DNA from 2 places in the Streptomyces sp. NPDC059009 genome. Region 2 is predicted to be linked to the other one. Evidence: riboswitches for the same ligand, from Rfam matches in the RefSeq annotation. Region 2 holds a riboswitch; the other holds the start of a gene.

Region 1 (4,313 bases), on a different contig from region 2:
CGGCTCCCGCCACGAGGTCAAGGGGCGTACGGGCCTTGCGCATCTCTTCGAGCACCTGATGTTCCAGGGCTCCCACCAGGTGCACGGCAACGGCCACTTCGAGCTGGTGCAGGGCGCGGGCGGGTCCCTGAACGGGACGACGAGCTTCGAGCGCACCAACTATTTCGAGACCATGCCCGCGCACCAGCTGGAGCTCGCGCTGTGGCTGGAGGCCGACCGGATGGGCTCGCTCCTGTCCGCGCTCGACGAAGAGTCGATGGAGAACCAGCGGGACGTCGTCAAGAACGAGCGCCGCCAGCGCTACGACAACGTCCCGTACGGCACGGCCTTCGAGAAGCTCACCGCCCTCTCGTATCCGGCGGGCCACCCGTACCACCACACGCCGATCGGTTCGATGGCCGACCTGGACGCGGCCACCCTGGAGGACGCGCGGAACTTCTTCCGTACGTACTACGCGCCCAACAACGCCGTCCTGTCCGTCGTCGGCGACATCGACCCGGAGCAGACGCTCGCCTGGGTCGAGAAGTACTTCGGCTCCATCCCCGGGCACGACGGCAAGCAGCCGCCCCGCGACGGCAGCCTTCCGGAGCGCATCGGCGAGGAGCTGCGCGAGGTCGTCGAGGAGGAGGTCCCGGCGCGCGCCCTGATGGCCGCCTACCGGCTGCCGCAGGACGGCACGCGCGCGTGCGACGCGGCCGACCTGGCGCTCACGGTCCTCGGCAGCGGCGAGTCCTCCCGGCTCTACAACCGGCTGGTGCGCCGCGACCGCACGGCCGTGGCCGCCGGTTTCGGCCTGCTGCGCCTCGCCGGGGCGCCCTCGCTCGGCTGGCTGGACGTGAAGACCTCCGGAGACGTCGAGGTCCCCGTCATCGAGGCCGCCGTCGACGAGGAGCTGGCCCGCTTCGCCGAGGAGGGTCCCACCGCCGAGGAGATGGAGCGCGCCCAGGCGCAGTTGGAGCGCGAGTGGCTCGACCGGCTCGGCACCGTCGCGGGCCGCGCCGACGAACTGTGCAGATTCGCCGTCCTGTTCGGCGACCCGCAGCTGGCTCTCACCGCCGTGCAGCGAGTCCTGGACGTCACCGCGGCAGAGGTCCAGGAGGTCGCCAAGGCCCGCCTGCGCCCCGACAACCGCGCGGTGCTCGTGTACGAACCCGTGTCCGCCGCCGACGAGGCCGCAGAGGAAGAGGAGGCGGCGAAGTGACCGAGTCCGCACCGCACACCACGACCCAGTCCGCACCGCTCGCCGCGATGGATTTCCACCAGCAGCCCCAGGCAGGCACGGCCAAGCCCTGGGCCTTCCCGGCCCCCGAGCGCGCCACCCTGGGCAACGGCCTGACGGTGCTGCGCTGCCACCGCCCCGGCCAGCAGGTCGTCGCCGTCGAGATCCACCTCGACGCGCCCCTGGAGGCCGAGCCCGCCGGACTCGACGGCGTGGCCACGATCATGGCGCGGGCCTTCGCCGAGGGCACCGACAAGCACTCCGCCGAGGAGTTCGCGGCCGAACTGGACCGCTGCGGCGCGACGTTGGACGCGCACGCGGACCACCCCGGCGTGCGCGTCTCCCTCGAAGTGCCCGTCTCCCGCCTTCCGAAGGCCCTCGGTCTGCTCGCCGACGCCCTGCGCGCCCCCGCCTTCGCGGACAGCGAGATCGAGCGCCTCGTCCGCAACCGCCTGGACGAGATCCCGCACGAGGCCGCGAACCCGGCCCGGCGCGCCGCCAAGGAGCTCTCCCGGCAGCTCTTCCCGGCGACCTCGCGCATGTCGCGTCCCCGTCAGGGCACCGAGGAGACGGTCTCCGGCATCGACTCGGCGGCGGTACGCGCCTTCTACGAGAAGCACGTTCGCCCCGCCACGGCGACCGCCGTCGTCGTGGGCGACCTCTCCGGGACGGACCTCGACGCGCTCCTCGCGGACACCGTGGGCGCCTGGACGGGCGACACGGCGGAGCCGTACCCCGTGCCCGCGGTGAGCGCCGACGACACCGGCCGCGTGGTCGTCGTCGACCGCCCCGGAGCCGTCCAGACGCAGCTCCTCATCGGCCGTGTCGGCGCCGACCGGCACGACCGCGTGTGGGCCGCCCAGATCCTCGGCACCTACTGCCTGGGCGGCACCCTCACCTCGCGTCTGGACCGGGTCCTGCGCGAGGAGAAGGGATACACCTACGGAGTGCGGGCGTTCAGCCAGGTGCTGCGCTCGACCGCGCCCTCGTCCTCGGAGGGGGCCGGCGGCGTCGCCATGCTCGCCATCAGCGGCTCCGTGGACACCCCGAACACCGGCCCGGCCCTCGACGACCTGTGGAAGGTCCTGCGCACCCTCGCCGCGGAGGGCCTCACGGACGCCGAGCGCGACGTCGCCGTGCAGAACCTGGTGGGGGTCGCCCCGCTCAAGTACGAGACGGCGGCGGCCGTCGCGGCCACGCTCGCCGACCAGGTCGAGCAGCACCTCCAGGACGACTTCCAGGCCCAGCTGTACCGGCAGTTGGCCGCGACGGGCACCGTGGAGGCCACCGCGGCCGTCGTGAGCGCCTTCCCGCAGGACCGCCTGGTGACCGTGCTCGTCGGGGACGCCGCGCAGATCGAGGAGCCCGTCAGGGCCCTCGGGATCGGTGAAGTGACGGTTGTCACGGGCTAGATGAACGGGCGGTCGCCGCCGAGGCGACCTCCGCAGGGCTCAGGACCCCGGTGACAGGACATGTCACCGGGGTCCTCATATGTCCGAATTAGTAGAGAGGTTGCCTGTCTGCCCTGTGGCGTGCGCTACAAAAGCCGTCTTCTGTTTGTCGATTGAAAGATGTCCCGTTTAGCGTCGGTCCGACTGTTCGTCACGCAGTACGCCGCACCCGCGGCACCGGACAGTCATCGCCGAGTCCCCGTACGGCGCGAGCCAGGGGAGCCGGGGACCCACATGTCCCCCTGGGGTGAATCGGGCACCTTGCCGCGAGGCGAGGGATCCGTAGGAGACCTTCCTGCTCCGAACCCGTCAGCTAACCCGGTAGGCGAGAGGGAAGGAAAGGATCAGCCGCTTCATGGCGTTCACCCGTGCCACCGGGAAGCACCGTCGTCCGAGCCGTCTCACCCGTACGACCGCGCAAGTAGCGGGTGTCGCCGCGATCACCACGACCGGTGTCATCGGAGGGCTCGCCGCTCCGGCGCTCGCCGCCGACGAGGCGCCCGTCGAGCACACCGGCTTCACCCAGGCCATCTCCGTCGGCGACTCGCTCGCCGACAGCATCGACGCGCAGGCCACCGCTCAGAAGGAAGCCGCCGACGCCGCCGCTGCCGCGAAGAAGGCCGAAGAGGCCGCCAAGAAGAAGGCCGCCGAGGCGAAGCGCGCGGCCGAGGCGAAGGCCAAGAAGGAGCGCGAGGCCAAGGAGCGCGCCGCCCGTGAGGCCGAGCGCAAGCGCCTGAACCGCTTCGTCTCCCCGATCGCCGGCTCGTACGTCTCGACCGCCTACAAGGCGAGCAGCGGCCTGTGGTCCTCCGGCAGCCACACCGGCATCGACTTCCACGCCGCGTCCGGTACGTCGGTCCACTCCGTCGGCTCGGGCACCGTCGTCGAGGCCGGCTGGGGCGGCGCCTACGGCAACAACGTCGTGATCAAGATGAACGACGGCACGTACACCCAGTACGGACACATGTCCTCCATCGGTGTCTCCGTCGGCCAGACGGTCACCCCCGGACAGCAGATAGGTCTCTCCGGAGCGACCGGCAACGTCACCGGCCCGCACCTCCACTTCGAGGCCCGCACCTCCCCGGACTACGGCTCGGACATCGACCCCGTCGCCTACCTCCGCTCGCACGGCATCAACGTCTGACGGCCACCGCGCACCCCGAAAGCCCCGGCTCGCCCACCGCGAGCCGGGGCTTCGCCGTTCCGGGCCCCCGAGCCTCGGAGCCTTGGCCAAAAGAAATCCATGGATTCCCGGTCGCCGTCGGAAATTCCGCGGCTCTGCAATAGAGTTGACGAGCGAGCGTCAATCGACCGCGTTTCGCGGGGATTAAGGCGGAGGTCCGGTCATGCGCATTCCCGCGCACTCGGTATGCACGGCCATTCGGGACGACATCGTGTCGGGTGTCTACGAACGGGGCGGCCGACTCACCGAGGATCTGCTCGCGCGTCGCTACGGAGTCTCCCGCGTCCCCGTGCGCGAGGCGCTGCGCACCCTGGAGGCCGAGGGCTTCGTCGTCACGCGCAGGCACGCGGGCGCGTGCGTCGCCGAACCCACCGAGCAGGAGGCCGCCGACCTCCTGGAGGTCCGCATGCTGCTCGAACCGCTGGGCGCCGCCCGGGCCGCCCAGCGCCGCACGGAGGCG
Region 2 (4,313 bases):
GCAACATGGCGGTCGTGACCGCCAAGGACGGCACGGAGACGTGGTACTGCCACCTCTCCACGCACAAGGTCATGAGCGGCGAGGTCAAGGCGGGTGACGTCATCGCCTTCTCCGGCAACTCGGGCAACTCCACCGGCCCGCACCTGCACTTCGAGGTGCGCCCCGGCGGCGGCTCGGCCATCGACCCGCTGCCGTGGCTGCGCAGCCACGACCTCGACCCGACGTAACTCCGGCCGCCACCAGGCGCGTTCACCTCCGGGTCACAGCTTCTCCACCGGTGCGTACCGCAGCAGCAGGCGCTTCGGCTTGGGCTCGCCGAAGTCCACCGTCGCCTCCGCGTTCGCGCCCGTGCCCTTCACTCCGACGACCGTGCCGAGACCGAACTGGTCGTGCGTGACCCGGTCCCCGACCGCGAGCGAGACCACCGGCTTCTCGTTGGCCCGGCGCGTCGCGAAGCCCTGCGGGCCGCCCGCGCGCGAGCGGGACGAGGAGAGCGAGGCGGCGACACCGGCCGCCGGTCCCGAGGAGGCCGGGGCGCCCATCGAGCCCGTGCGCTTCCAGTCCACGTGGACCTCGGGGATCTCCTCCAGGAAGCGCGACGCCGGGTTGTACGAGGGCTGGCCCCAGGCGCTGCGCATCGCGGAGCGGGTGAGGTAGAGCCGCTCCCGCGCGCGCGTGATGCCCACGTACGCGAGGCGCCGCTCCTCCTCGATCTCCTTGGTCTTGCCGAACGTGCGCATGTGCGGGAAGACGCCGTCCTCCATGCCGGTGAGGAACACCACCGGGAACTCGAGGCCCTTGGCGGTGTGCAGCGTCATGAGTGTGATGACGCCCGAGCCGTCGTCCTCCTCGTCCGGGATCTGGTCCGAGTCGGCGACGAGGGCGACGCGCTCCAGGAAGTCGGAGAGCGAACCGGCCGGGGCGGTGCCTGCGTCGGCGGCGTCCTCCGTGGCGGCGTCCTCCGTGGTGGTGCCCTCCGTGGCGGTGTCCGCCGCCTCCTCGCCCGTCCCGTTGTCCTGCTCGAACTCCAGGGCCACGGCGGCGAGTTCCTGGAGGTTCTCGATGCGGGTCTCGTCCTGCGGGTCCGTGGAGGACTGCAACTCGGCCAGGTACCCGGTCCGTTCGAGCACGGCCTCCAGGACGACGGCCGGGCCCGCGCCGGACTCGACGACCGTACGGAGCTCCTCCATGAGCGTGTTGAACCGCTTGACGGCGTTGGCGGAGCGGGCCGCCATGCCGTACGCCTCGTCCACGCGCGCGAGTGCCTGCGGGAAGGAGATCTTCTCGCGCTGCGCGAGGGCGTCGATCATCGCTTCGGCGCGGTCGCCGATGCCCCGCTTCGGCACGTTCAGAATGCGTCGCAGCGGCACCGAGTCCTCGGGGTTGGCGAGGACCCTCAGGTAGGCGAGGACGTCGCGGACTTCCTTGCGCTCGTAGAAGCGGACGCCGCCGACGACCTTGTAGGGCAGGCCGACGCGGATGAAGATCTCTTCGAAGACACGGGACTGCGCGTTCGTCCGGTAGAAGATCGCGACGTCGCCCGCCTTGGCGTCGCCCGCGTCCGTGAGGCGGTCGATCTCGTCGGCGACGAACTGCGCCTCGTCGTGCTCGGTGTCCGCTACGTAGCCGGTGATGCGCGCGCCCGCGCCCGCGTTGGTCCAGAGATTCTTGGGGCGGCGGCTCTCGTTGCGCTCGATGACCGCGTTGGCCGCGCTCAGGATCGTCTGCGTGGAGCGGTAGTTCTGCTCCAGGAGGATCGTCGTCGCGTCCGGGTAGTCCTCCTCGAACTGGAGGATGTTGCGGATGGTGGCGCCGCGGAAGGCGTAGATGGACTGGTCCGCGTCACCCACGACGCAGAGCTCGCCCGGGTCCTGGCCCTCTCCGGAGGGGCCCACCAGCTCGCGCACCAGCGCGTACTGCGCGTGGTTCGTGTCCTGGTACTCGTCGACCATCACGTGGCGGAAGCGGCGGCGGTAGTGCTCGGCCACGTCCGGGAAGGCGCGGAGCAGGTTGACCGTCGTCATGATCAGGTCGTCGAAGTCGAGGGCATTGGCCTCGCGCAGGCGCGACTGGTACATCGCGTACGCCTCGGCGAGGGTCTTCTCGAAGCCGTCGGCGGCCTGGGCGGCGAAGTCCTCCTCGTCGATCAGCTCGTTCTTCAAGTTCGAGATCTTGGCGCTGAAGGACTTGGGCGGGAACTTCTTCGGGTCCAGGTCCAGGTCGCGGCAGACCAGGGCCATCAGGCGCTTGGAGTCCGCCGCGTCATAGATCGAGAACGAGGACGTGAAGCCCAGCTTCTTGTACTCGCGGCGCAGGATGCGGACGCAGGCACTGTGGAACGTCGACACCCACATCGCGTTCGCCCGCGGCCCGACGAGCTGCTCGACGCGCTCCTTCATCTCGCCCGCGGCCTTGTTCGTGAACGTGATCGCCAGGATCTGGCCCGGGTGCACGCCGCGCTCCGCGAGGAGGTACGCGATGCGGTGGGTCAGGACGCGGGTCTTGCCGGAGCCGGCGCCCGCGACGATGAGCAGGGGGGAGCCGGCGTGCACGACGGCCGCGCGCTGGTTCTCGTTCAGCCCGTCGAGGAGCGCCGCCGGGTCGAGGACCGGGCGGGGGGCGCCGTCGCGGTAGTGCGCGTCCCGGGGCGGCGGGGGCGCGTCGAACTTCCCGCCGAACAGGTCGTCCGGAATGGGCTCCGGAGCGCTGTCCTCGGGCGGCGGCGGGGGCTCTTCCTCATGGGCCTGCGAGGGCTTGAGGTCCGCCAGGAAGCTGTCATCAAAGAGGCTGCTCATCGCCTCCCGAGTCTAGGCGGACCCACTGACAACCCGCCCCGGGTTCCGGCCACCCGCCCCACAGCACCCCCGCACCACCCGGTGCACGCGACCGGTCACGCTGCGCCACCGGCCGTCAAGGCCGCGTCTTGGCCTTCGTAAAGTCACGAAAATGTATCGGGCATATCGAACATCAACCTTCACACGGAGCACACGAGTTGGCTAGCGTGCTCCGCGGGCCGCACGTGATCCCACCGGCGAACCCCGCCGGGAACGCGCGGCCTCCGCCGAGTCCGACCCCCTCGGAGCCGGGGACCCACCAAGACCTTGGGGTGAATCGGTCCCGTACGAAGTACGGGACTGTAGGGCAGCCTTCCGAACCACCCGCCCGAACCCGACAGCTAACCCGGTAGGCGGTCTACGGAAGGAGTCGCCTCCCTTGGCGTCGCACCGCAAGCCGCGGACCCGCATTGCCGGAATACGTACCGCCCCCGCCATCGGCATCACGACGGCGGCCCTCACCTCCGTGGCCCTCCTGTCGCAGAGCGCGAACGCAGCGCCCTCCGCCCCGCAGAAGCCGAGCCTCGAAGAGGTCCAGAAGAAGGTCGACGCCCTGTACCACCAGGCGGGCGTGGCCACGCAGAAGTACAACTCGGCCAAGGAGAAGACCGAGAAGCAGCGCAAGAAGGTCGACGGCCTCCTGGACGACGTGGCCAAGCGCACCGACAAGCTCAACGACGCCCGCCAGGAGCTCGGTTCGTTCGCGGCCGCCCAGTACCGGACCGGGGCCGTCTCCGAGACCGCCACGGCGATGCTGGCCAACGACCCGCAGGGCTACTTCGACCAGAACCACCTCTCGGACCGCCTCACCGCGCGCCAGAAGAGGGCCGTCGACACCTTCCAGTCGCAGCAGGCGTCCGCGACGAAGCAGCGCACGAAGGCGGCGCAGAGCCTCAAGAGCCTGAGCCGGTCACGGGACGACCTGAGGACGAGCAAGCAGGACGTCCAGGGCAAGCTCCGCGAGGCCCGTGAGCTCCTGTCGAAGCTGACCGCCGAGGAGAAGGCGCGGCTCGCGGCGATCGAGAAGAAGAAGGAAGAGGCCGCCAAGCGCAAGGCCGCCGAGCTGGCCCGCAAGCAGCAGGCCGAGGAGGCGCGCAAGCGCAAGGCCGAGGAGGCCGCGAAGCAGAAGGAGAAGGAGCAGGAGCAGAACGACGGCTCCGACTCCGGGTCCGGGTCCGGCTCGGATTCCGGCTCCGGCTCCGGTTCGGGCAGCACGGACGGCAGCTACGCCACCAAGGCCGCCAAGGTGATCGACTTCGCCGAGGCGCAGATGGGCAAGCCGTACGTGTGGGGCGCCACCGGGCCCGACTCCTTCGACTGCTCCGGGCTCACGCAGGCCGCGTGGAAGTCCGCCGGGATCTCCCTGCCGCGCACCACCTGGGACCAGGTGAAGGTCGGCACGACGGTGAAGACCGCCGACGCCAAGCCGGGCGACCTCGTCTTCTTCTATGACGACATCAGCCACGTCGGGATCTACAT

What was found. A riboswitch is a leader RNA that binds a small molecule or an ion and turns the genes downstream of it on or off. The one in region 2 is predicted to bind cyclic di-AMP.
Region 1: another riboswitch for cyclic di-AMP. It lies ahead of ACFWYM_RS20020 (M23 family metallopeptidase); the one in region 2 lies ahead of ACFWYM_RS43065 (NlpC/P60 family protein).

Annotation. Positions count from the first base shown of each region.
Region 1 covers NZ_JBHYJB010000019.1:14,787-19,099, reverse strand. Annotated here, with positions in the region: gene ACFWYM_RS20030 (M16 family metallopeptidase) at 1-1,201, shown strand, start outside; gene ACFWYM_RS20025 (M16 family metallopeptidase) at 1,249-2,631, shown strand; cyclic di-AMP (ydaO/yuaA leader) riboswitch at 2,850-3,013, shown strand; gene ACFWYM_RS20020 (M23 family metallopeptidase) at 3,026-3,814, shown strand; gene ACFWYM_RS20015 (GntR family transcriptional regulator) at 4,017-4,313, shown strand, end outside.
Region 2 covers NZ_JBHYJB010000072.1:154-4,466, reverse strand. Annotated here, with positions in the region: gene ACFWYM_RS43075 (M23 family metallopeptidase) at 1-227, shown strand, start outside; gene pcrA (DNA helicase PcrA) at 261-2,795, opposite strand; cyclic di-AMP (ydaO/yuaA leader) riboswitch at 3,050-3,206, shown strand; gene ACFWYM_RS43065 (NlpC/P60 family protein) at 3,214-4,313, shown strand, end outside.